Regions from separate parts of the Halobacillus seohaensis genome, predicted to be linked through region 4. Evidence: riboswitches for the same ligand, from Rfam matches in the RefSeq annotation. Region 4 holds a riboswitch; each other region holds the start of a gene.
The links. A riboswitch is a leader RNA that binds a small molecule or an ion and turns the genes downstream of it on or off. The one in region 4 is predicted to bind S-adenosylmethionine.
Positions count from the first base shown of each region.

Region 1 (5,871 bases), on a different contig from region 4:
TTTACCAAAAGACTTACTTTATTCTGAAGAGCATGAATGGGTTAAAAAAGAAGGCGAAAAAGTTCGCGTAGGTATTACAGATTTTGCGCAATCTGAATTAGGTGATATTGTGTTCGTAGAGTTGCCTGAAGAAGGCGAAGAAATTGAAGCGGATGAGCCTTTTGGAAGTGTTGAATCTGTAAAAACTGTTTCTGAATTGTATGCTCCGATAAGTGGAAAAGTTGTTGAAATTAATGAGGAGCTAGAAGACAGCCCTGAATTTGTTAATGAATCACCTTATGAGAAAGCTTGGATGGTTGTTGTCGAACCTAATGATTCTTCTGAAATGGACGAACTTATGTCTGCGGAAGAATATAAAGAAATGATAGACGAAGAGTAAGTCAAAAGAGTCATGTATACATATGTTTACAATAGGTACGTGGCTTGTAAGATCATAGCTGTATATTAATTATGTGCAGGCCGTGCTTCTTAGCATGGTCTGTTTCTATATAGTAGGTGACTGTGATGATGGAAGAACGAGTATTAATTGTGGAAGGTATTACTGATAAAAAGCAAATCAATAAAGTTTTGAAGAAACCTGTGGACATTATATGTACACATGGTACGTTAGGTATTGAACGTATGGAAGAACTTATTCTTGATTATAATCTAGATCATCGACCTGTCTTTATTTTAGTTGATGAAGATGATTCAGGCAATAAGCTGCGAAAACAGTTAACAGCTGAGTTGCCTCATGCGGAACACATCTATATAGATAAAACGTTTCGGGAAGTGGCTGCTACACCAGAACCTGAATTAGCAAGAGCTTTATTAAGTCATCATTTCGAAGTGAAACCTATTTATTTAATTTAGAACCTAGGAGGCAGATCGTGCGTGTGTTAGAAGAGAAAGATGTCTCGTCTGAACTTAATAACGCAGGGATTACCCTTACGTATATATTTACACCGTTTTGTGGAACGTGTCATTTAGCGAGAAAGATGTTAGATACGATTGAAGCTACTTTTCAAAGACACTTGTTCTATGAATTGAATGCTTCTTTACACCCTGAATTAATGCAAGATTATGAAGTGAAAAGTGTTCCTTGTCTTTTAATTACGGAGAATGGAAAAATAGTTAATAAAATTTATGCTTTTAAATCTGTACCTTACATGTATGAGGAAGTCACAAAATATGTAAAATAATAGCGTTGTTTCCCGGGAAATGACGCTAAATTAATGCTACATTTATGAAGGTTGAATCTCCTTTTTGCCGAAATGTTATATAAGGCAAAAAGGAGGTTTTTTTATGGAAATGGTAAGGAACTGGATAGATGTTGTCAATAGGAGAAGGGATATACTTTCTATATGGAAGGAAAGGCCTATTGTTTTATTTATACAGAATGAAGAGCAAATTATACCATTAACAATCGATTCCTATACTATACGATTAGATTACGAATTTGACTTCCATTGCCAGGTTTATATAAAAACAACTTCTGAAATATTAGAGCGATTGTTAGAAGGAGAGTTGAAATTGAGGACTCTCCCTTCTTCATCACTGATTTTGAAAGGGAAACTTCGAGATACATTATATATTGAATCATTATTTTTATTAGCTAAATGAGTGTACCTAAAGCTCGAACTATATCATAAAAAGAAGACTGATCTCCAAATTGATGAGTAATATAACCTTCTTGATTTATGATGACAGTTGTCGGTACACCCTGTGCTTCGTAGAGTTGATAGGTAGATACTCCTTGATCTACTAAGGTGGGCTGAGTAAGGAATTTATTCGCAAATTCTATACCAGCAACATCGTGTCTTTCCCGACCACTTACATTAATCGTTATCATTGCAACTTTATTAGGGTCGATGTTTTGGTAGAGTTGCTCTTTCTTAGGAAGATCTGTACCACAATCCGGACACCATGAAGTCCAGAAAGTTAATACTACAACTTGCCCAAGGTTTTTGTTGAGTTCGAATTTTTCTTCAGATTGTATGTGAAAAAGTTCAAAATTAGGAGCTTTTTGCATAGTATGAATCACCTCAGTTGTAATTGACATATTATCATTGTAATGGTAACATAAAAAATAATTCAATAGTGACATCTTCACTTATCCAGAGAGGCGGAGGGGACTGGCCCTTTGAAGCCCAGCAACCGGTTATTATAACACGGTGCTACTTCCAGCAAAGCAGTTGCTTTGACCGATGAGAAGAGGAATCCGAAATATATCTCTTCTTTCTTGAGAAGAGTTTTTTTATGGTTATTTTTTGAAAAATTAAGTTGACAGTTTTTTTAGTGGGTGCTAAAATCCTTTTTGTGCTTAATTGTTTAATGCGTTAAATGAATGAAAAATTAATCCTCTTATCTTGAGAGGCGGAGGGACTGGCCCGTTGATGCCCGGCAACCGTCAAGTGCATATCACTTGAAAAGGTGCCAATTCCTGCAAAGTATAAACTTTGACAGATGAGAGAACATGAAAGTGTAGCGCTTTTCTGTTCTTATGCAGAAAAGCGTCTTTTAGTTAGGAGAGAGAACGATATGATTTCGATCAAAGATTTGTCTAAGGTTTTTAAGACGAAAGACCAAGATGTTCGTGCTGTTGACAAGTTAAATCTTTCAATAGATAAAGGTGAAATCTTCGGAGTGATCGGATATAGTGGTGCAGGAAAAAGTACTTTTATTCGTTTGCTTAACAGATTAGAGGAACCCACTAGTGGTAACATTCAAATGAATGATCAAAATCTAACAGGCCTAAGCAAAAACAAGCTAAGGATTGCAAGACAGGAGATTGGCATGATCTTCCAACACTTCAACTTGCTTTGGTCACGTACGGTATTTGATAATATTGCATTTCCGCTAGAAATTGCTGGCATAGCTAAAAGTAAGAGAGTTGAACGAGTAAATGAGCTTATTGAATTAGTAGGCTTAAGTGGACGTGGCAACTCCTATCCCTCTCAACTTAGTGGAGGGCAAAAACAACGTGTAGGTATCGCCCGTGCCTTAGCAAATAATCCAAAAGTATTGTTATGTGATGAAGCGACGTCTGCGCTAGACCCAGAAACGACTGATTCTATTTTGGATTTGTTAGTAAATATCAATGAAAAATTAGGTTTAACAATTGTCTTGATTACTCATGAAATGCATGTAATCCGCAAAATTTGTCATCGCGTAGCAGTAATGGAGAGTGGAAGAATCGTTGAGGCAGGAGACGTACTTGATGTCTTTTTACATCCTAAAGAGAAAGTGACTAAACGATTTGTCGACCAAGTAATGGGTGATCCTGACCGAGAAGACTCCCTTCACCTTATTAATCAAAACTATAAGGCTGGTGAGGTTATTCAACTTCATTTCGTAGGAGAGAATACGAATCAAGCACTTATCAGTGAGTTATCTCGTGAATTTACTATAGATGTTAATATTTTACATGGTAAAATCACTCAGACTCAAAAAGGTGCTTATGGCACCATGCTTGTCCAGCTGGTAGGAGACCAGGACGAAGTTGACCGTTCTATTGCTTATATCAAGACAACCTCTGTAGAAGTGGAGGTGAGTCCTGATGTTTGAGAAGTTGTTTCCTAACGTAAAAATGGAAGATATGGTAGAAGCTACTTATGAAACTCTGTATATGACTGCGGTGTCAGTATTCGGAACTTTTGTTCTAGGCCTAATGTTAGGGTTGGTTTTATATTTATCTGGACCTGGAGGAATGTGGCAAAATAAGATCCTGAATTGGTTGACTGCTTCACTTGTAAACGTGTTTCGGGCTATCCCTTTTATTATTTTAATTCTGCTATTATTTCCTTTTACAGACTTTTTAATGGGAACAATCCGAGGGCCAGGGGCCGCGCTTCCTGCTTTAATTGTTGGTGGAGCTCCATTCTACGCACGATTAGTAGAGATTGCCTTAAAAGAAGTGGATAAGGGCGTTCTTGAAGCTGCAAAGTCGATGGGTGCTAAATATCGGACGATCATCTTTAAGGTTCTTTTGCCAGAGTCAATGCCTGCTTTGATTTCGGGAATAACAGTTACAGCTATTGCATTAATTGGTTATACAGCAGTAGCTGGTGTGATTGGAGCAGGGGGATTAGGTGATTTTGCCTATTTCTACGGTTTCCAACGAAGAGATTTTGATGTTGTTGCGTTTTGTACAATTTTAATTGTAATCATCGTATTTATCTTTCAATTTATTGGAGACTTTGCTTCACGTAAATTAGATAAACGATAAAAATATTTAGGGGGAAATGAAAATGAGAAAATTATGGACAAGTTTATTTTTCACAGCGTTAGTTTTAATTTTAGCAGCCTGTGGATCTTCTGAAGAAGAAGGTTCTTCTGGTGATAGTGAAGGGGACCAAGAACAATCAGAGATTACTGTTGGGGCGACAAGTACACCACACGCTGAAGTTTTACAGGAGGCTCAACCACTTCTTGAGGAAGAAGGAATCACTTTAAATATCGAACAATATCAGGACTATATTTTGCCGAACCAAGATTTACACGAGGGTGTGCTTGATGCCAACTATTTTCAACATATACCTTATCTAAAAGACCAACAAGCTCAAAACGAAGATTTTGATTTTGTAAACTTAGGTGGTATTCATATTGAGCCTATGGGTATTTATTCAAAAGATATTGCGAGTGTAGACGATATTGAAAATGGAACGACGGTACTTATGAGTAATTCTACTGCTGATCATGGCCGAATTCTTTCTCTAATTGAATCTGAGGGTCTAATTACTTTAGATGAAGATGTAGAAAAAGTTGAAGCTACAGTGGATGATATTACTGAGAATCCAAAAAATTTAGAATTTGAAGCAGGTATTGATGCAGCTATGCTTCCGGAAAACTATAAGCGTGAAGACAATGTTCTTGTCGCTATTAATACTAACTATGCGATTGAAGCTGACTTGAATCCAAGTGAGGATGCTTTAATTATTGAGGGATCTGAATCACCATATGTAAACGTCATTGCAGCTAATAGTGAAGATGAAGATAATGAAGCACTAAATACTCTTGTAGAAGTACTACGTTCAGAGAAAATTCAATCCTTTATTGAAGAAGAATATGAGGGAGCGGTAGTTCCTGTAAATGAATAAAGTTTGAATGAAATGCGTCATGAGGTTAATACTAACCCATGACGCATTTTTTAATTCAAAGGAGTTTTCATACAATGGAAAATCAGGATATTAACCTTGCTGAAGCATATTTGCATGAATACAAACATGGAATAGGGGTATTTACAGAGAAAATGCCTACATTAGCGCATAAGTTTAGTGAATTCTCGGAAGCCTGTTTTCAAGAAGGTGAACTCTCAAAGAAACAAAAACAGTTAATGGCTTTAAGTATTAGTATAGTAGCTCAAGATGAATATTGTATTGTTTATCATACTAAAGGTTGTGTCGATCAAGGTGCGAGTGAGCAGGAATTAATGGAAGCTTGTGGTGTGTCCGCAGCATTTGGTGGAGGAGCTGCTCTCAGCCAAGCGGTTACTCTAGTTCAAGAATCCTATTATGATTTAACACAAGATTAACATAATTATTAGAATATTGAAGCAAAAGAGATAAATTTGATTTGTCATTCCGCTACAAACGCTTACATTCGGATATTTGTTTTCAAACCCTTTATTTTAGTTTTATATGGTTTTTGAGAATGATGATTTGGTTATGGTAAACTAATATATGTAAAAAGTGAGAAAGGGATTGATTTATTATTAGTGACAATCTGGGTTTGAATTATACTGCGGAAATGGAAAAGGCGATGCACCAAACGCATGATTTGAGTTATGCACAGTATGCGGGAAATATCGACCAAATGATGAAGGTCGAGGAGAAACGCCAGAAAGAATTCGAACAGAGCCAGAAATTTGTTGCAGAAGTAGATCGTCAACTG
Region 1 is NZ_JBHSZV010000062.1:98,287-104,157, reverse strand. Features, by position in the region: gene gcvH (glycine cleavage system protein GcvH) at 1-379, shown strand, start outside; gene ACFQIC_RS19855 (topoisomerase) at 508-852, shown strand; gene ACFQIC_RS19850 (thioredoxin family protein) at 870-1,181, shown strand; gene ACFQIC_RS19845 (hypothetical protein) at 1,285-1,602, shown strand; gene ACFQIC_RS19840 (TlpA family protein disulfide reductase) at 1,595-2,041, opposite strand; SAM riboswitch class I at 2,090-2,193, shown strand; SAM riboswitch class I at 2,341-2,452, shown strand; gene ACFQIC_RS19835 (methionine ABC transporter ATP-binding protein) at 2,521-3,546, shown strand; gene ACFQIC_RS19830 (methionine ABC transporter permease) at 3,539-4,207, shown strand; gene ACFQIC_RS19825 (MetQ/NlpA family ABC transporter substrate-binding protein) at 4,230-5,078, shown strand; gene ACFQIC_RS19820 (carboxymuconolactone decarboxylase family protein) at 5,153-5,512, shown strand; gene ACFQIC_RS19815 (hypothetical protein) at 5,710-5,871, shown strand, end outside.
Region 1: it holds a riboswitch for S-adenosylmethionine, as region 4 does, so the genes downstream of both, ACFQIC_RS19835 (methionine ABC transporter ATP-binding protein) here and ACFQIC_RS06195 (methionine biosynthesis PLP-dependent protein) in region 4, are expected to answer to the same signal.

Region 2 (5,871 bases), on a different contig from region 4:
TCGTACGCTTGCCTTAGGTCGACCAGCAAAAGTCGTGAGGGAATTAACCGAAGAAGATTATAAAGAACTTGATCGCATTCGTACTAGTTATGTAGAAAAAGGAAAAGCATATAAAATACAACAGTATGATAAATAAAAAAGCCGTTATCCTAAATGGTAAATAGTTCGGTTTTTGGAGTACAAAAACATATTTAGAGGGAAAAATAGCAACAGAGTTATCGAACCAATTAACATACTAAATAACATTACAATTGGTAAAGAAAAACGCTTGGACATTTTAATATCCAAGCGTTTTTCTTTATATTTTCTTCTTCAACTAAAGTCCATACGCCGCTGACCAAGGCGCCTCCGCTTTTAAAAGTGGAGTCTCGCGATTTCCCGGCCCTCCCTTGCCATTGTGAGGCAGACGGAAACCTCAGTAATGGGTTCTTCAAATTGTAGGCTATTCATAGAAGAGATTTTGCAACTGCACACTTGTTCCATATGGTGTAGCGAACACAGAAGACGACTCAGGCAGTAGGGCCGTTCATTAAAAGCAAAGGATAGGTGGCGAGGAAACGGGGAGATTCCCAAGCCCCCCATTCGATGTGTGAGAAACGAACCCCTTTCCCAGAAGGACTATCTTCCACTATCCGTGTTCTATTGCAATGAACCTCTCTTTATCAAGGATTTTAATAGGACCGCCCGCTATCAAGATTTGCATGCAAACTTAGGAATGGCTGCCTTTTCTTGAAGGGGCATCGAGACACTTATATGGTAAAGGGGCGGAGGGAAACGGTGAGACTCCTATGGGATGTGCGGGACAGCTGAGAACCCACAGGACGAAGTCCGAGGAGGCTCAGCGCCCACCCCATGGAAAGCGAACCGTTTCCCGCAGCCCCTACGTTCACACAAACATCTCAAATTCAAGCACAATCTCTGATTTTGTATACCAATTTATATGTTAAATACCGATCATCGTTGATATAACAAGGAATAATAAGAGACCAAATCATATGCGATTTGGTCTCTTCATTCGTATGTTATTTCATGTTTTGTACTCGAAAACTGAACCCGTTACCTAAATGGATAACGACTTTTTTATGAGGATAAATTTTTCTTTAATAACTCAGCTTTATCTGTTTTTTCCCATGGAAACTCAACATCTGTACGTCCAAAATGCCCAAAGGCTGCCGTTTGTCGGTAGATCGGGCGTCGCAAATCTAGCATTTTTATAATTCCAGCAGGTCTGAGATCAAATAACTCTCGAACAACCTCTACTAATTTCTCTTCAGAATATTTACCTGTCCCGCTCGTATCAATGGATATGGATACAGGCTGAGCTACACCTATCGCATAAGCAAGTTGAACTTCGCAAGATTCTGCTAATCCTGCTGCTACAATGTTTTTCGCAACATAACGTGCCGCATATGCTGCTGAACGATCCACTTTTGTCGCATCTTTTCCACTAAATGCACCACCACCATGGCGAGCATAACCACCGTATGTATCAACGATGATCTTTCTTCCTGTTAAACCAGCATCGCCTTGAGGTCCACCAATAACAAATCGACCTGTAGGATTGATAAAATATTTAGTCTTATCATCTATAAGGTGAGTGGGAATCACATGGTGAATGACATGTTCCTTCAAGTCCTTTTTAATCTGTTCTAACGTGATTTCCTCAGCATGTTGAGTGGAGATAACTACCGTGTCAACTCGGACAGGTTTATTGTTCTCATCATATTCTATCGTAACTTGTGTTTTACCGTCAGGACGAAGGTAAGCTAAAGTTCCACTATTTCTTACATCAGAAAGTCGTTTAGCTATTTTATGAGCCAAAGATATTGGTAAAGGCATAAGTTCTTCTGTTTCATTATTAGCAAACCCAAACATTAAGCCTTGATCTCCTGCTCCAATAGCTTCTAATTCTTCGTCACTCATCTGACCTTCTCTGGACTCTAATGAAACATTGACCCCTCCGGCAATATCCGCTGACTGTTCATCAATGGCTGTTAATACTGCACATGTGTCTGCATCAAATCCATATTTCGCTCTTGTATAACCAATATCCTTAATTGTTTGACGAACGATAGCTGGAATATCAACATAAGTATTTGTACTAATTTCACCTGAAACAAGAACAAGTCCCGTTGTTACTGTCGTTTCACACGCAACTCGTGCATTTGGATCGTGCTTTAAAATTTCATCTAATATTGCATCAGAAATCTGATCACAGATTTTGTCTGGATGACCTTCTGTAACTGATTCTGACGTGAATAACCGGCGATTGGCAGGCATTCTTCAAAACTCCCCCTTCTAATAGTACAAAGATTAGACGGAACTCTTTACCAGTATCTTTATTGAAGTCATGATACGCCAAACTTCATATTATGTTCACATATCCATTATCTAAATCTTACTTGAAAGGATTTTTTTCATTAAAAAAAGAAAAAACCCTTCCTACTCAAGAGGAAAGGCGTTGTTTTCCTTTCGCTCTTATCGTCCAAGATTACGACCTTCATGTAACCTTGCTTCAGGTTAGCACCATATCATCTTCATGACGGGTTGCTGGGTTTCAATGGGCCTGTCCCTCCACCGACTCTAGATAAGAGAGTATCCGTTCGGACTAATAGTATCGAAATCCTGTAACCATGTCAATTAGTTTCGCGTCTTCAGGAAATGGAACATGATCCGTTTCTACAACGTTTTTCAAACAAACGATATCGATGATTAGCAATCCAGCGATAAATAGGATCCCCAACTTTATTCGTGCCAGGTATGGACATAATAAGTCCAAGGAAAAATGTGATAGGTGTTCTTAAAAACAAGTACGTCATCGCTTCGTATCCACGTCTAACTACTTGTTTTGAATTAATAACATGAATTTCTTTATGCAGTTCTTCTTTATCTATCGATATTTCCTGATCAAATCGTTGAAGAGATTGCCACTTAATCATCTGAAACCAGTCGAGAAATTTAAAGATATTTTTACTTTGTTGACACAAATAACAATGCTCATCATAAAGAACTTCAATCTTGCTCACTATTTCACATCCTTTCGTTAACATTATAGTACAATTAGTAATAAAATGAAATGAAAGCACTTCCAATTAATAGTATGGACTATTCATAATAATGTGTTATACTTTACTTCAAAGTATAACATTTTCAAATTTTTGAGTAAGGGTGGGTAGACTCCTATGAGCACAATTAATCAAATGTCTAATTTAAATCAACTAAAAAGCCAAGCAAACGTTCAACATCAATTATCAGTTCCACAATTAGTTGAAAAGATTCTTTCTCGGAATGAAGGAACTTTAACAAATAGTGGTGCGATTCAAGCAACAACAGGAGAGTATACTGGACGTTCACCTCAGGATAAATTCATCGTATTGGATGAGCAATCCTCTCAATATGTGAATTGGGGAAAAACAAATCAATCTATTGATGATGATGCGTTTGTGAAGTTATACCATAAAGTATTAGATTACTTGAAGAATCGTGATGAGCTATTTGTGTTTAATGGGTTCGCCGGGGCTGACGAAAGATATCGTCTGCCTATTCAAGTGATCAATGAATTTGCCTGGCACAACTTATTCTCTCAACAGATGTTTATTCAACCAAACCAACAAGAGTTAAATCATCATGAAGCGGAATTCACAGTCGTATCTGCACCTACATTCAAGGCTGCACCGGAAACTGATGGTACGAATTCTGAAACTTTTATTATCATTTCTTTTAAGCACCGAATTGTGTTAATCGGCGGAACTGAATATGCAGGAGAGATTAAAAAATCAATTTTTTCGGTTATGAACTATATTCTTCCAAGACAAAATGTCTTATCTATGCATTGTTCAGCTAATGTTGGCAAAGAGGGAGACGTAGCTCTGTTTTTCGGTCTTTCTGGCACAGGAAAAACAACTTTATCTGCAGATCCTGAACGGAAACTAATTGGGGACGACGAACATTCCTGGTCAAATTATGGTATCTCTAATATTGAAGGTGGTTGTTATGCAAAGTGTATCAATTTATCTTCAGAAAAAGAGCCACAAATTTTTGATGCTATTCGCTTTGGAGCCGTTTTGGAAAATGTCATATTAGATCAGAATTCCCATCAACCCGATTATGATAATACTACACTTACGGAAAACACAAGAGCTGCTTATCCGCTTTCCCATATTAAAAACACAGTGAAACCAAGTATAGCAGGCCATCCCAATGCTATTGTTTTTCTCACAGCAGATGCAACTGGTGTTCTTCCTCCTATTAGCCGCTTGACTAAAGAACAAGCGATGTACCACTTCCTAAGTGGTTACACTAGCAAACTAGCAGGAACTGAACGTGGAATAACTTCACCACAAGCTACATTCTCTGCATGCTTTGGATCTCCATTCCTTCCTTTAGCACCTTCTGTATATGCCGAAATGCTTGGAGAAAAGATTGACCAGTTCAATTCTGATGTATATTTAGTCAATACCGGCTGGACCGGAGGCGCTTATGGAGAAGGAACACGAATGAAATTATCACATACACGTTCGATGATTCATGCAGCTCTAGAAGGCGAACTAAATTCAGTTGAAACCTATATAGATCCTGTTTTCGGATTACAAGTACCCATAAATTGCCCTGGCGTTCCGGATGATGTCCTTATACCAAGAAAGACTTGGAAAGATTCAAAGGCCTATGATCAAAAAGCACACGAATTAGCTCAGAAATTTCATGAAAACTTTAAACAGTTTACAAAAGCTAGCCCAGATATAAGAGAAGCTGGACCAGCTTATGGTAGACAGTAACCTTATTTTCCACGGATGATATAAAAAAGGCCTAATCTAGCAACTTTGAAGTACAAACATTAAAAATGTATATGTAAGTGGGGCATTGAATGGCAGAGTCATTCAATGCCCCACTTTTTGTAACCTGATCTTGTTCCACTTGGTATTTGCTCTTCTAGGCTCTTTCTTAAGATAGCAATATAGTTGATTGTGAGTATACAGTGCCACTACGATTACAAATTCATATAAAAAAGTAGTTCAGTTCAGGCATACAATTTGCATATGCATCCAAAACTGAACTACTTACTATGACTAGTAAGACTTTTTTTGAAAACTTTAAGTTTCGTGAAGATTTAAATAATCCTCTTTTATTCGGTTTAAACATTGAGGCAATACCTCATCTTTCATCATAAAACTATATAAGCTATTACTTTTGATACTTTGGGGTAACTGATCGAGTAGAACAGGTCCCTCTGTTTCAAAATAATGATGTTGATCCAACAATCGTGAGACAGTTGCGAAATACACATTTTTAATAACAGTTCCACCTTTTCCTGCCACATAATATTGTCCAACATAGTTTAACTGGTCCACTTCTGCACCCGTTTCCTCCAGCACTTCCCTAACAGCTGCTCGGTCTGCTGTTTCTCCTCTTTCCACTTTCCCCCCTGGAAACTCTAACCCTCTATTTTTATGTTTGGTAAGTAGCCACTGATTTTCAAATCGGCAAATAACCCATACATGCTTTGGGGTGTTTGAGAAGGGATGGTCCTCAAAGGATAGATTGACTTGATTTCGGTAGTAATCATAAAAAGTTTTCATGTAAGATCATCTGCCTTTAATACTTGTTTATATAACTTTAACGAACGCTTCTGCATTAAATCGTATCATAAGCAAGAAGTAATAAAAACTCTAGTCCTTACAATTCTATGAAACTTTTGGTTTATTTCGTTCATATACATGATAAGTCAACTTGAAAAGGGGAGAAAACGTGTATAAAATATTGTTTCTATTGGTTGAAGCACCTAAAGAACTAACTAACCAAATGAATCAATTAAGTACAACAGACAAGCACCAGCGATCAACTAGAAGATCATAAGGAATATGTTGATGAATT
Region 2 is NZ_JBHSZV010000062.1:7,721-13,591, forward strand. Features, by position in the region: gene ACFQIC_RS19245 (gamma carbonic anhydrase) at 1-136, shown strand, start outside; gene metK (methionine adenosyltransferase) at 1,081-2,280, opposite strand; SAM riboswitch class I at 2,476-2,594, opposite strand; gene ACFQIC_RS19255 (thiol-disulfide oxidoreductase DCC family protein) at 2,655-3,026, opposite strand; gene pckA (phosphoenolpyruvate carboxykinase (ATP)) at 3,183-4,775, shown strand; gene ytkD (RNA deprotection pyrophosphohydrolase) at 5,091-5,576, opposite strand.
Region 2: it holds a riboswitch for S-adenosylmethionine, as region 4 does, so the genes downstream of both, metK (methionine adenosyltransferase) here and ACFQIC_RS06195 (methionine biosynthesis PLP-dependent protein) in region 4, are expected to answer to the same signal.

Region 3 (5,871 bases), on a different contig from region 4:
GGGATTAATTCCTAATACTGTAGATGTACCCATGAAGGCGGAAGAATTGGTCATCCCAGATTCCTGGGGGTTTTTATTTCAGGATCCAGACTCCCAATTTTGCATGCCCTATGTAGACGAAGAAATCGCATTTGTCCTGGAAAACCTTCAAATTCCACGAGAAAAAATGGAAAAGTATATTGAGTATTATTTACAACAAGTTGGATTAGACATTGATGAGATCCATACGAAAATACAAATGTTATCAGGTGGTATGAAGCAACGGTTAGCTATCGCCTCCGTTCTAGCTCTAGAACCAGAGGTATTATTTTTAGATGAGCCAACAGCAATGTTAGATCCAGAAGGGACCAAGCGTGTTTGGGACACTATAAAAGATGTTGGCGAGGATAAAACAGTAGTGATAGTCGAACATAAAATCGAGCAAATTGTAGATTTTATTGACCGTGTCATTCTTCTCGGGGAGAACGGAGAAATAATTGCCGATGGATCGAAACAGGAGGTTTTTGATCAATATAAACAGGTTTTAATAGATCAAGGAATTTGGTATCCAAATGTTTGGGAAGATTACGTTGAAGGTAAACGTAGAGATATTCCAAAAATAGAAATTAACGAAGAAAAGTCATCTATTCACCTGTCACACTTTTCGGGATATAGAGGAAAAGAAAAAACAATCAATGTAAAACAAGCAGATGCTCACCCTGGAGAATGGATAACTGTACTTGGTGAGAATGGAGCAGGAAAAAGCACACTGTTACTTGCTTTGATGAATTTGATTAAAACTAAAGGCACTTATTACGTACTTGAGCAAAGTCATAAGAAGATTAAAAATATCGCTGACTATGTAACCTTTGTTTTTCAAAATCCAGAATTCCAATTTATTACCAACTCAGTATATGAGGAAGTAGCCTTCTCCCTTCAATTAGAAAAATGGGGAGAAGAAGAAATTTCAAAACGAGTAAATGAACTACTCCGTGTTTATCATCTAGAAGATCACCAGCAAAATCATCCCTATCAATTATCAATCGGACAGAAGCGGAGACTCAGTGTTGCTGCTTCTATAGTTAAGGAACAGTCGGTTTTACTTTTGGATGAACCTACCTTTGGACAAGATGCAAAAAATACTTTTGCCATTCTCGAACAACTTGAACAGTTGAGAGCAGAAGGAACAACGATAATTATGGTTACGCATGACTTAAATATAGTTAAACACTTTGCAACAACAGTCTGGAAAATAAACAATGGAGAACTCACAAAGGAATCTTCATCATCTGATTATACTGAACATCAAATACAGCCAGCTTTTAGTTAACAGGGGAGACAACATATGCAAATTGACTTTTCTTACAATGAAACATGGCTTCATAAAATTAATCCTAGCTTGAAACTAATCATCATTGTTCTGTTATTTATTCACCTTTTAACGATACACAATATAAACTTCCTGATTAATTATTTAATAGGAACTCTGATTCTGTATGTGTTCTGTACAGGCCATCCGTGGAAGCGTTTATTAATTATTTCAGCACCATTTATCCTGATATTCCTTACATCATCTACATCAATGATATTCTTTGGAAAAGGGGAAATTACTTGGGTTAAATGGGGACTGGTTCATATTACGGAAGAAAGTTTTTTTCGAGGCTTGCATTTAGGGTTTCGTGGGATTATTTTTGCAACTCTAGGTGTTATTTTTGCTTTAACAACTAGACCTGTGTTTTTATTCTATTCATTAATGCAACAGTTAAAGCTGAAACCGAAATACGCCTATAGCTTTATGGCTGCGATAAGGTTGATCCCTTTAATGTTAGAAGAGGCGCAAACTTTGCATTATGCATTAAAAGTTCGCGGTGTTCAAAGTGAGAAGGGAGTGAGAGGTTTTTATAAAAAACTTAAATCCTATTCCATCCCCCTTCTTTCCCAAAGTATTAGAAGAGCTTATCGGATTGCAGTGGCAATGGAAGCGAAGCGTTTTTCTAATACTGTAAATCGTACTTACTTCTATCGGTTGGGTTTTTCGAAGTTTGATGTGATTTTTCTGTTCTATCTAATGATCGTAATTTCTTCATCTTATTTTACAGCTATTAGTTACCCGTATTTTCCTATTATGGACGTCCGTTATAATTAAGGCACACCGGTAATATTTTATTGGGATAACCACAGAAAACCAACAAGGTCTTAGTACAACACTCTTAAACCACACTCTACATAGAGTGTGGTTTAAGAGATTCACATTTCGATGCTTGATGATATTTCAAATTCGGTCGTTTAACATAGCTTTAGTTTTAGGAGAGACATTCAGAATTTTAATCTTTATTACGTAACTTACGTAACCTATGTAGAGGACGTAAAAAAAGACGCGCTAGATTTCACAATTTTTTAGATAATCGTGGACCCTGAATACACGTCTCTGAAAACCATACCTTTTTTAAAAACTACTGTATCTGTAGAATCTTACCTTATGACTTAGACTTAAAACCAAGAATCCCATCCATCAAACAGATTTCGACGTCTAGTATTCTCTGCACCAGCAACTCTATCATCTCTTAAACAGCGGTTTACAGCACGGCAAAAATCTTCGCCATCAATATAAGATCTTACTGGAACTTTAAAGTTATTATCGGAAATACCAGCTACGTTGTTGCGATTCCGTCTGTTATTAGAAGTACCAGCAACGCTGTTGCAGTTCCCACTGTTATTAGAAATGCCCGCTATGCTGTTACTGTTTCCTTTGTTATTAGAGACCCCAGCTACGTTGTTACGGTTCCGTCTGTTATTAGAAACCCCAGCGACGCTATTACGGTTCCGTCTATTGTTAGAAATCCTGGCCACGTTGTTGTTTCGATTGCATCCCATATGAACTCAAACTCCTTCCTTATTAAAGTGGTGTTACACTATATCTTATGTAATCTTGATAAAGGTGTTAAGACAACCCCCTAGCTTTCGGGAAAAATGTGCTGATATATATAATGTTTATTTGATTTGTTGGTATGTCCTGGTTCTAATGTGAATTTTTAAAAAATAAATTGACATGAAGTGAATATCTATATTATGATTAATCACATCAAAAAAAACGAATAAGCTTATCTTCTTATCTAGAGAGGTGGAGGGACTGGCCCTTTGAAACCTCGGCAGCGGGACTAATGAATATGTTCATTAGAAACTGTGCCAACTCCAGCAGGTGCATGTGCACTTGAAAGATGAGGAGAGTTGGTTTTCTATTTAGATTCGAAAGCCCCTCTTCTTATTTTTCAAGAAGAGGGGCTTTTTTGTGTAGACAAGGGGGATTAAGATGATTCAGTTCGATGAAGTTTCGAAAATATATCAACATAATGGGAGTGATTTACGAGCAGTTGATCGTGTAAATCTAACCATTAACAAAGGCGAAATTTTTGGGGTGATTGGGTTTAGCGGAGCTGGGAAAAGTACACTCGTTCGACTGGTAAACCTTTTAGAAAGGCCTTCAGAAGGGAGTATATTAGTCGACGGCGAGGATCTGTCACAATTATCAAAGCCAGAACTTAGAAAAGTCCGCAAACGCATTGGGATGATCTTCCAACATTTCAATCTATTAGAGTCAAAAACAGTTCTACATAATGTTGCTTTTCCTCTGATTATTTCAGGAACTCCAAAGAAAAAGGTACAAGCAAGAGTTGATGAGATTTTAGAATTTGTAGGGCTTTCCGATAAAGCACACCAGTATCCTGATGAGTTATCAGGTGGCCAGAAACAAAGAGTGGGCATTGCTCGTGCATTGGCTACTTCACCAGATATATTACTATGTGATGAAGCAACATCGGCACTTGATCCAGAAACAACGAAGTCAATCCTCGAACTGCTAAAAAGAGTTCGTGATGAATATAACCTTACGATATTAATGATTACTCATGAAATGAATGCAGTTCGAGAAGTTTGTGATCGGATTGCTGTCATGGAAAGTGGTTGTGTCATCGAACAAGGATCTATTTTTGACTTGTTCTCTAACCCACAACACTCGACAACTAAAAACTTTGTTAGGTCAGTCATGGAAAATGAACTTCCTCCTTCTATACTTTCAGGAATAGAAGAACGTGGAGGCGGACGACATATTTACCGCCTCACTTTTGTAAAAGAAAAGGCTAGTCAGCCAATCTTTTCCCAAGTTTCTAAAAGGTATCAAGTAGAAGTGAATGTTCTATTTGGGCAAATTACTGAACTTCAAGGAATTCCATTTGGACAGCTAGTTGTTGAATTGCAAGGGGAAGAGAAAGAGATCTTCAGAGCACTAGAATATATTCAACGTTCAGTAACCGTACAGGAGGTGGAAGCAGATGCAGGTTGATCTAGCAGAATTTTGGCCGCGAATCTTACAAGCAACTAATGAAACATTAATTATGGTAGGTATTTCTTTATTCGCTGCGACATTAATAGGGGTTCCACTCGGAATTCTACTAGTCGTTACGCGAAAAGGTGGACTCGTTCAGAATAATGTGGTTTTTAAAGGGATAAGCACAATTATAAATTTTTTCCGTTCAATTCCCTTCATTATATTACTAGTAGCTATTTTGCCACTAACCAGATTTATAGTTGGGTCATCCATAGGGACAGCAGCTGCAGTAGTGCCGTTAGTATTATTTTCAGGTCCTTATATTGCAAGGCTAGTAGAGAGTAGTTTGTTGGAAGTAAAGTCAGGTGTTGTTGAAGCGGCAGAGGCTATGGGAGCTTCTCCGTGGCAAATTATTATACGCGTGTACTTGCCAGAAGCTTTAAGTTCAATCGTGTTAAATTTAACTATTGCAACGATTGGATTAGTCGGTGCATCAGCGATGGCAGGCTTTGTTGGAGGTGGGGGCCTAGGTGATTTAGCCATATCCTATGGTTACCAGCGTTTTGAAACAGATATTATGATCATTACTGTCATTTTACTTGTAATCATTGTACAAGGACTTCAAACACTCGGAAATTTATTATCAAGAAAAATACGAAGACAATAAACAGGGGGATTTTATTATGAAAAAGTTAATCGCAATACTAGGAATGATTATAGGAATTGGAACGATACTGGCTGCATGCAATCAAGAAAGTGGAGCCTCAGGTACTGACGAAGTTGTAAAAGTTGGTTTAAACGGATCGGGCGTCCCGATTTGGGAAAAGGTGAAAGAAAAAGCAGCAGAGGAAGGAATTGAAATTGAACTCGTTGAATTTGCTGACTACGTACGCCCTAATATGGCACTTGCTGACGGTGATATTGACTTAAATGCCTTTCAAACAGTTTCATATTTTGACTCCTTTATTGAAGAGCACGATCTAGACCTTGAGCCTATCGCTACAACAATTATAGCTCCTATGGGGATCTACTCAGAAAAATATGAGGACGTTAATAATATTCCAGATGGAAGTTCTATTGCTCTCCCAAAAGAGGCTACCAACATGGGGCGTGCATTGCTTCTATTAGAGAATGCAGGATTAATCGGACTACCTGAAGATTTTGACGGATATGGTTCGTTAGACAAAATCGATGAAAATCCTAAGAACTTAAAGTTTGAACCAATTGTAGCTGCTCAAACTCCTCGTGTACTTCCTGATGTAGCAGCTTCTATCATTAACAATGGGGTGGCGGTTGAAGCGGGATTTGTACCTGTAGAAGATGCTATTTCCATTGAAGATGATACGGCCCAGCCTTATATCAATATTATTGCTGCTCAGTCAGGTGAAGTAGACAAAGAAGTGTATCAAAAGATTGTTGACCTCTATCAAAAAGAAGATGTAGCCGAGCATATCCGTGAAGAATTTAATGATTCTCTAATTCCAACATTTGTTTCATTAGAGAAAATCGGTTGGTAAGGGAGCATTAGTAATGACTTTGACAACAGAACAACAAGATTTACAAGAGCA
Region 3 is NZ_JBHSZV010000047.1:143,488-149,358, reverse strand. Features, by position in the region: gene ACFQIC_RS16960 (ABC transporter ATP-binding protein) at 1-1,309, shown strand, start outside; gene ACFQIC_RS16955 (energy-coupling factor transporter transmembrane component T family protein) at 1,325-2,125, shown strand; gene ACFQIC_RS16950 (hypothetical protein) at 2,470-2,853, opposite strand; SAM riboswitch class I at 3,086-3,204, shown strand; gene ACFQIC_RS16945 (methionine ABC transporter ATP-binding protein) at 3,290-4,318, shown strand; gene ACFQIC_RS16940 (methionine ABC transporter permease) at 4,308-4,970, shown strand; gene ACFQIC_RS16935 (MetQ/NlpA family ABC transporter substrate-binding protein) at 4,987-5,820, shown strand; partial or broken gene ACFQIC_RS16930 (M20 family metallopeptidase) at 5,834-5,871, shown strand, end outside.
Region 3: it holds a riboswitch for S-adenosylmethionine, as region 4 does, so the genes downstream of both, ACFQIC_RS16945 (methionine ABC transporter ATP-binding protein) here and ACFQIC_RS06195 (methionine biosynthesis PLP-dependent protein) in region 4, are expected to answer to the same signal.

Region 4 (5,871 bases):
TTGTACTCTTAAACCGACCCCGTTTAATAAATACAACCTAAGCGTTTTTATGCGAATTATACTATTGTTTGGTTTGTTATTTAGATTGTTATTAATATTCTTTTCTCCACAGGATCGGAACTTAAGGGGCTATACTATTAATTTCTTAGTTCGATACCATTCTAGAAAGATTACGCCGTGCCCCGACATATTGTAATCCTTTTTCTAAGTCACGAATCAAGTCATCTGGACTTTCTAATCCGACCGAAAGCCTTAGCAATCCATCTGTAATTCCGCGTTTTAATCGTTCCTCTTCAGGCATCGAGGCATGGGACATTTTTGCTGGATAAGAAAGAATTGATTCGACAGCTCCTAAGCTAACAGCAAATACAGGCAATTCCAGTTTTTGACTAAGATTACGCACATCCGCTTCATTTTTTAAACGAAAGGAAAGGACAGCACCAGCCCCACTAGACTGATAAGCGTGTGTCGATGAACCTGGATGGCTCGTGAAACCAGGGTAATACACTTCATCTACAAGTGAATGGTTAGATAAAAAACTAGCAATTTGCTCAGCAGATTCAGAAGACTGTTTAAGTCTGCAATCCAGCGTTTTCAACCCGCGCATCACAAGCCAACAATCGTGTGCTCCCAGGATGGAACCAAAAGAATTTTGTAAAAAGCCTAGCTCTTCGGCTAAGTCTGAACGATTGGTGGCCGCCAATCCGGCAACGACATCACTATGACCGGCAATAAATTTTGTGGCACTATGCAAAACAAGATCTGCTCCTAATTCTAGAGGTCTTTGTAAAGAAGGTGTCATAAACGTGTTATCAACAAAAGTCAAACAGTTATTTGCTTTGGCCAACTTAACTACAGCTTTTATATCGGTTATGTTAAGTAATGGATTGGAAGGTGTTTCAATATAAAGCACTTTTGTGTTTGGCTGGATTGCAGATGCAACTTCATGAAGATCGGTCATGTTGACAAAAGTGTGTTCTATTCCAAATCTATGCAGGACGTTATATATCATCCGAAACGTACCACCGTACACGTCTTCAGAAATTACAACATGGTCACCTTTTGACAAAAGCATGAACGACGTGGATATCGCCGCCATGCCTGATGCAAAAGCAAACCCTTTCGTTCCACTTTCGAGGCTTGCGATTGTATCTTCAAGCGCTTCTCGAGTTGGATTGCCTGAGCGAGCATAATCATAGTCCCCAGGTTGGTCAAAATCCTTTTGATGGAAAGTTGATGCTTGTTGAATTGGTACACTAACAGCCCCGGTCTGGCGATCAAATTTATGGTCATTATGCAAAAGTCGCGTTTGAAACGTGTGTTTATCAGTCATGAACAATCTCCTCCTTTTCTAAAGTGGCAAGTGCCTGTTCCAGATCTTTTTTTAAATCATCAATATGTTCAATACCGACCGAGAAGCGCAGCAGTCGATTACACACACCGTAGCTTGTTCTCGTTTCCTCGGGGATATCGGCATGAGTTTGTGTCGCAGGATAGGTGATAAAACTTTCCACCCCGCCAAGGCTTTCGGCAAACGTGATCACATTTAAGTTTCTTAAAAATGGGTCTACGCAATATTCAGATTGAAGCCGAAAAGACAACATTCCTCCTCTTCCAGGATAAAACACATGAGTTACTGCTTTATGATTTCTTAAATAATCGACGATAGTTTTTGCGTTTTGTTCATGTTTTTCAATCCGCAAAGCAAGTGTTTTCATTCCTCTCATAAGCAGCCAGGAGTCAAAAGGAGAGAGAACAGCCCCCGCCGTGTTTTGGTAGTATCCTAATTTTTCACAAATCTTTTCATCCTTACCAACAAGCAGGCCGGCAAGTACATCGTTGTGTCCACCTAAATATTTAGTGGCACTATGAATCACGATGTCGGCACCTTCTACAAGTGGTTGCTGTAATAAAGGAGTGTATAGCGTGTTATCCACTATAAAAAGCAAGCCATGCTTTTTAGCGATTTGCGAGAGTGCCCCAAGATCTGCTGTGTTCATAAGCGGGTTAGTTGGAGTTTCTATATAGATCGCTTTGGTGTTTTCGGTTATGTATGTTTCGATGTTTAATAGATGTTTACTATCACAATAAATAAATGTGAGGTTGTATTGAGTGGACAAGTATTCAAACAGTCGGTAACTTCCCCCGTATAAGTCCTCAGAGACAATGATTTCATCTCCTGATTTAAACAGGGATAAAGCCCCTTGAATAGCAGCCATTCCTGAACTAAAGGCAAAACCTGCTTTTCCATTTTCAAGCTCTGCAATGGATTGTTCTAAGAGAGTTCTAGTCGGATTTCCTGTTCGTGTGTAATCATAACCAGTCGATTCACCAATTCCTGGATGCTGATAAGCTGTAGAAAAATAGACTGGTGCGTTAATTGATCCTGAAGCGTCACCATTATTTTTTCCTGTATGAACTAACTTTGTTTCTGTTTGATTTTGGCGCATAGCGATTTCCCCTTTTTTTAAGCTTATTAAAAAACAAAAAAAAGTCCTCTTGTAAGAAGAAGACTTTTGTACGTACAATTCTCCTTCTTATCTTTCAAGTTGAATCATTCAACTTGCTGGAGTTAGCACCTTTCTGGTCGAACCAGTGGTTGCTGAGGCGTTGTCGGGCCAGTCCCTCTGCCTCTCTTGATAAGAGATTAATTTTATAAAATTCTTTCAATTCAATGTACACCACTGGAAACGATTTGACAAGGGTAAAAAAGGAACTCTTTAAGAAAGAAGGGTTTTTAAGGAAGGGAATAGAAATAGTGCATAAATCAACAAAGGAGTTCTTACATATGAATGTAGAATTAGTTATCGATAGTCAATCGACTTTAGGAGAAGGGCCTTGCTGGGATCATGAGCGTGGGATTCTATATTTTGTGGATATATTAGAGAAAAAAATTATTCAATTTAATCCGCAAACAGAAAAGGTTCAGAGCATAGACGTAGACAATTTCGTGGGGGCAGTTGCTGTTCGTGAGAAGGGAGGACTAGTAGTGGCACTCCAAAAAGGGATGTATTTTCTAGACTGGCAAAAGGAAGAGCTAACACCTATCGTCGATCCAGAAAACCATCTTCCTATGAATCGGTTTAACGATGGGAAGTGTGATCCAGCCGGTCGCTTTTGGGCGGGAACGATGGATTTATCCGAGGAAAACGTAACTGGTTCTCTTTATTGTTTAGATGAACAATTGCAAATCACTGAGAAAATTAAAGAAGTGGGAATTTCAAATGGACTCGCCTGGTCACCTGACTATTCTTATATGTACTTTATTGATACACCGACAGGAAAAGTAATGCGTTATAACTATGAGTTGTCTACAGGTGAAATTAAACAACCTGAAGTCATTATCCAGTTCCAAGAAGATATGGGACATCCAGATGGTATGACAATTGATGAAGAGGGGATGCTCTGGATCGCTCATTTTGACGGACATGGGATTTCCCGCTGGAATCCTCTCACAGGAAATCGGCTTCAATTTATTCCGATCCCAGCAGCAAACGTAACCTCCTGTACTTTCGGGGGAAATAACCTTGATGAATTGTATGTCACCACGGCGAGAAAAGATACGAGCGAAGAAGATCTTTTACGTTACCCTCATGCAGGTGGAGTTTTTAAAGTGAAGGCAGGGGTGCGAGGAAGTTATAGTTATTCATTTAAGGGGTAAATGTAAGATAAGTCAGGTGTTTAAAATTAGACGATAACATTAGGGAGGAAATAATCATGGGATTTTTTGATGAATTAATGGGTAATGCGAGTGAAGTAGATACAGAAAAACTTGGTAAAGAACTCGAGGGTGTTCTAATTCCTAATGAAGTAGTCGAGAGTGGATATAAAGTGTTAAGAGATTCTTTTATTTTTACGAATAAACGTCTTCTTCTCATTGATAAACAAGGGATGACAGGTAAGAAAGTAGAATATCATTCTATTCCATATAAAAGTATTACTCATTTTAGTACAGAAACAGCAGGAAGTTTTGATCTAGATGCTGAGTTAAAGCTTTGGTTAACAGGTCAAACCGAACCTATTCAGAAACTATTTAAAAAAGATAGTCCAATAGAAGAAGTTCAACAAACTCTCGCAAAATATGTATTAAGTTAACTAGTATATATTGTTCCAAAGAGGCCTTGCTGGAAAGTTCAGCAGGCTTTTTTTATAAAATTTTATCTATAAGAAAAAAGGCGATCATCTACTAAAATGAACAAAAGTTGATTTATTTTTCAGATAAAAAAGAAAAAAACAAATGGTCTCCGTTAACTCTAAACTCAAGCCTGGACTGAATGAAAACGCTTACTAAGTTAACTTAATAATCTAACTAGTCAGAAAACTTGCTCAAAACCTGTTGACCTTTTCTGAAAATGGGTTTAAAGTAGTCCTCAATCAACTATAACGCTACCGAAACCAATGGCTGTGCAAGTTGATTTCATGTGGAAAACTGACCCATTGACCCAAATTGTGCAGGAGTGCATGCCTGCACGGGGTCACCCAAAATGTATAATATGTTAAACACACGTTAGTGACAAAATCTAAAAAGAAAGGAGTGCTTTAAATGAGCAACCAGTGGATATATTTAAGCGGAGAATATGTTAAAAAAGATGAGGCCGTTGTAAGTGTCTATGATCACGGTTTCTTATATGGAGATGGAGTATTCGAAGGCATTCGTGTCTATGATGGCAACATCTTCAAATTAGACGAACACTTGAAACGCCTTTACGATTCAGCTAAATCAATCATGCTTCACATCCCATATGAGAAGGAGGAATTGGAGCAGATTATTGCTGAAACAGTCCGCAAAAATAAGCTTGAGTCAGCTTATATCCGAGTTGTAATCTCAAGAGGAGTTGGGAATCTTGGATTAGATCCTACCAACTGTGCAAATCCGCGTGTGGTTGTCATTGCTGAAGCACTTGCTTTATTTCCTAAAGAATTATATGAACGAGGTGTTCGTCTTGCCTCTGCTTCTAGCAGGAGAAATCGGCCGGATGTACTACCTCCACAAGTTAAATCATTAAACTATTTAAATAATATCTTAGTGAAAATAGAAGCAAACCAAGCAGGCGTGGATGAAGCTTTAATGTTAAATGATCAAGGTTATGTAACGGAAGGCTCAGCAGACAACATCTTCATTGTGAAAAATGGCGTAATTTATACGCCCCCAGTTTATTTAGGTGCTCTAGAAGGAATTACGCGTAACGCAATTATCGATCTTGCTAATGAACATGGTTACGAAGTAAAACAGGAACCATTTACGAGACACGATGTTTATATAGCAGATGAAGTATTTTTAACAGGTACAGCAGCCGAAGTTATTGCTGTTGTAGAGGTTGACAAACGGCCAGTTGGTGACGGAACACCTGGAGTTTTAACGAATCATTTATTAGCCGAATTTAGAAAAATCACGAAAACGGATGGTCATCAAGTTTATCCATCCAAAGAAAAAGCGCAAGTCAGCTAAACTAAATAATATATCTTAACTCTAAGACAGGAATAAAGGAATAAGTTCAGGCATTTACAGAGAGCCGGGGTTGCTGAAAGCCCGGAAATGCTCCTTATCTCCGACATCATCCTTGAGTGTCCGACTGAACGATTGTTCAAGTAGGTAGGACCAGGTGTACCAAAGCACCTGTTATCAAAATGTGAGCCAAAGTTTATGGCTCCTTAAGGCGTACATTAAGTCATTATGTACGTAAAATGAGGGTGGTACCGTGGAATAACCAAGATCTTTTCGCCCCTCTTTCTTTCTACAAGTCTCTGTTTTGTAGAAGAACTGAGGATGAAGAGGTCTTTTTTATATGTATTTTTAGGAGGGATTAAAAATTATGAAGGCTGAAGCAACTCAAAAGTTGGAGACAGTACCACGTACGGGGGCAGATTTGT
Region 4 is NZ_JBHSZV010000013.1:349,297-355,167, reverse strand. Features, by position in the region: gene metC (cystathionine beta-lyase) at 146-1,333, opposite strand; gene ACFQIC_RS06195 (methionine biosynthesis PLP-dependent protein) at 1,326-2,450, opposite strand; SAM riboswitch class I at 2,535-2,646, opposite strand; gene ACFQIC_RS06190 (SMP-30/gluconolactonase/LRE family protein) at 2,789-3,661, shown strand; gene ACFQIC_RS06185 (PH domain-containing protein) at 3,718-4,095, shown strand; gene ilvE (branched-chain-amino-acid transaminase) at 4,544-5,449, shown strand; gene ilvB (biosynthetic-type acetolactate synthase large subunit) at 5,814-5,871, shown strand, end outside.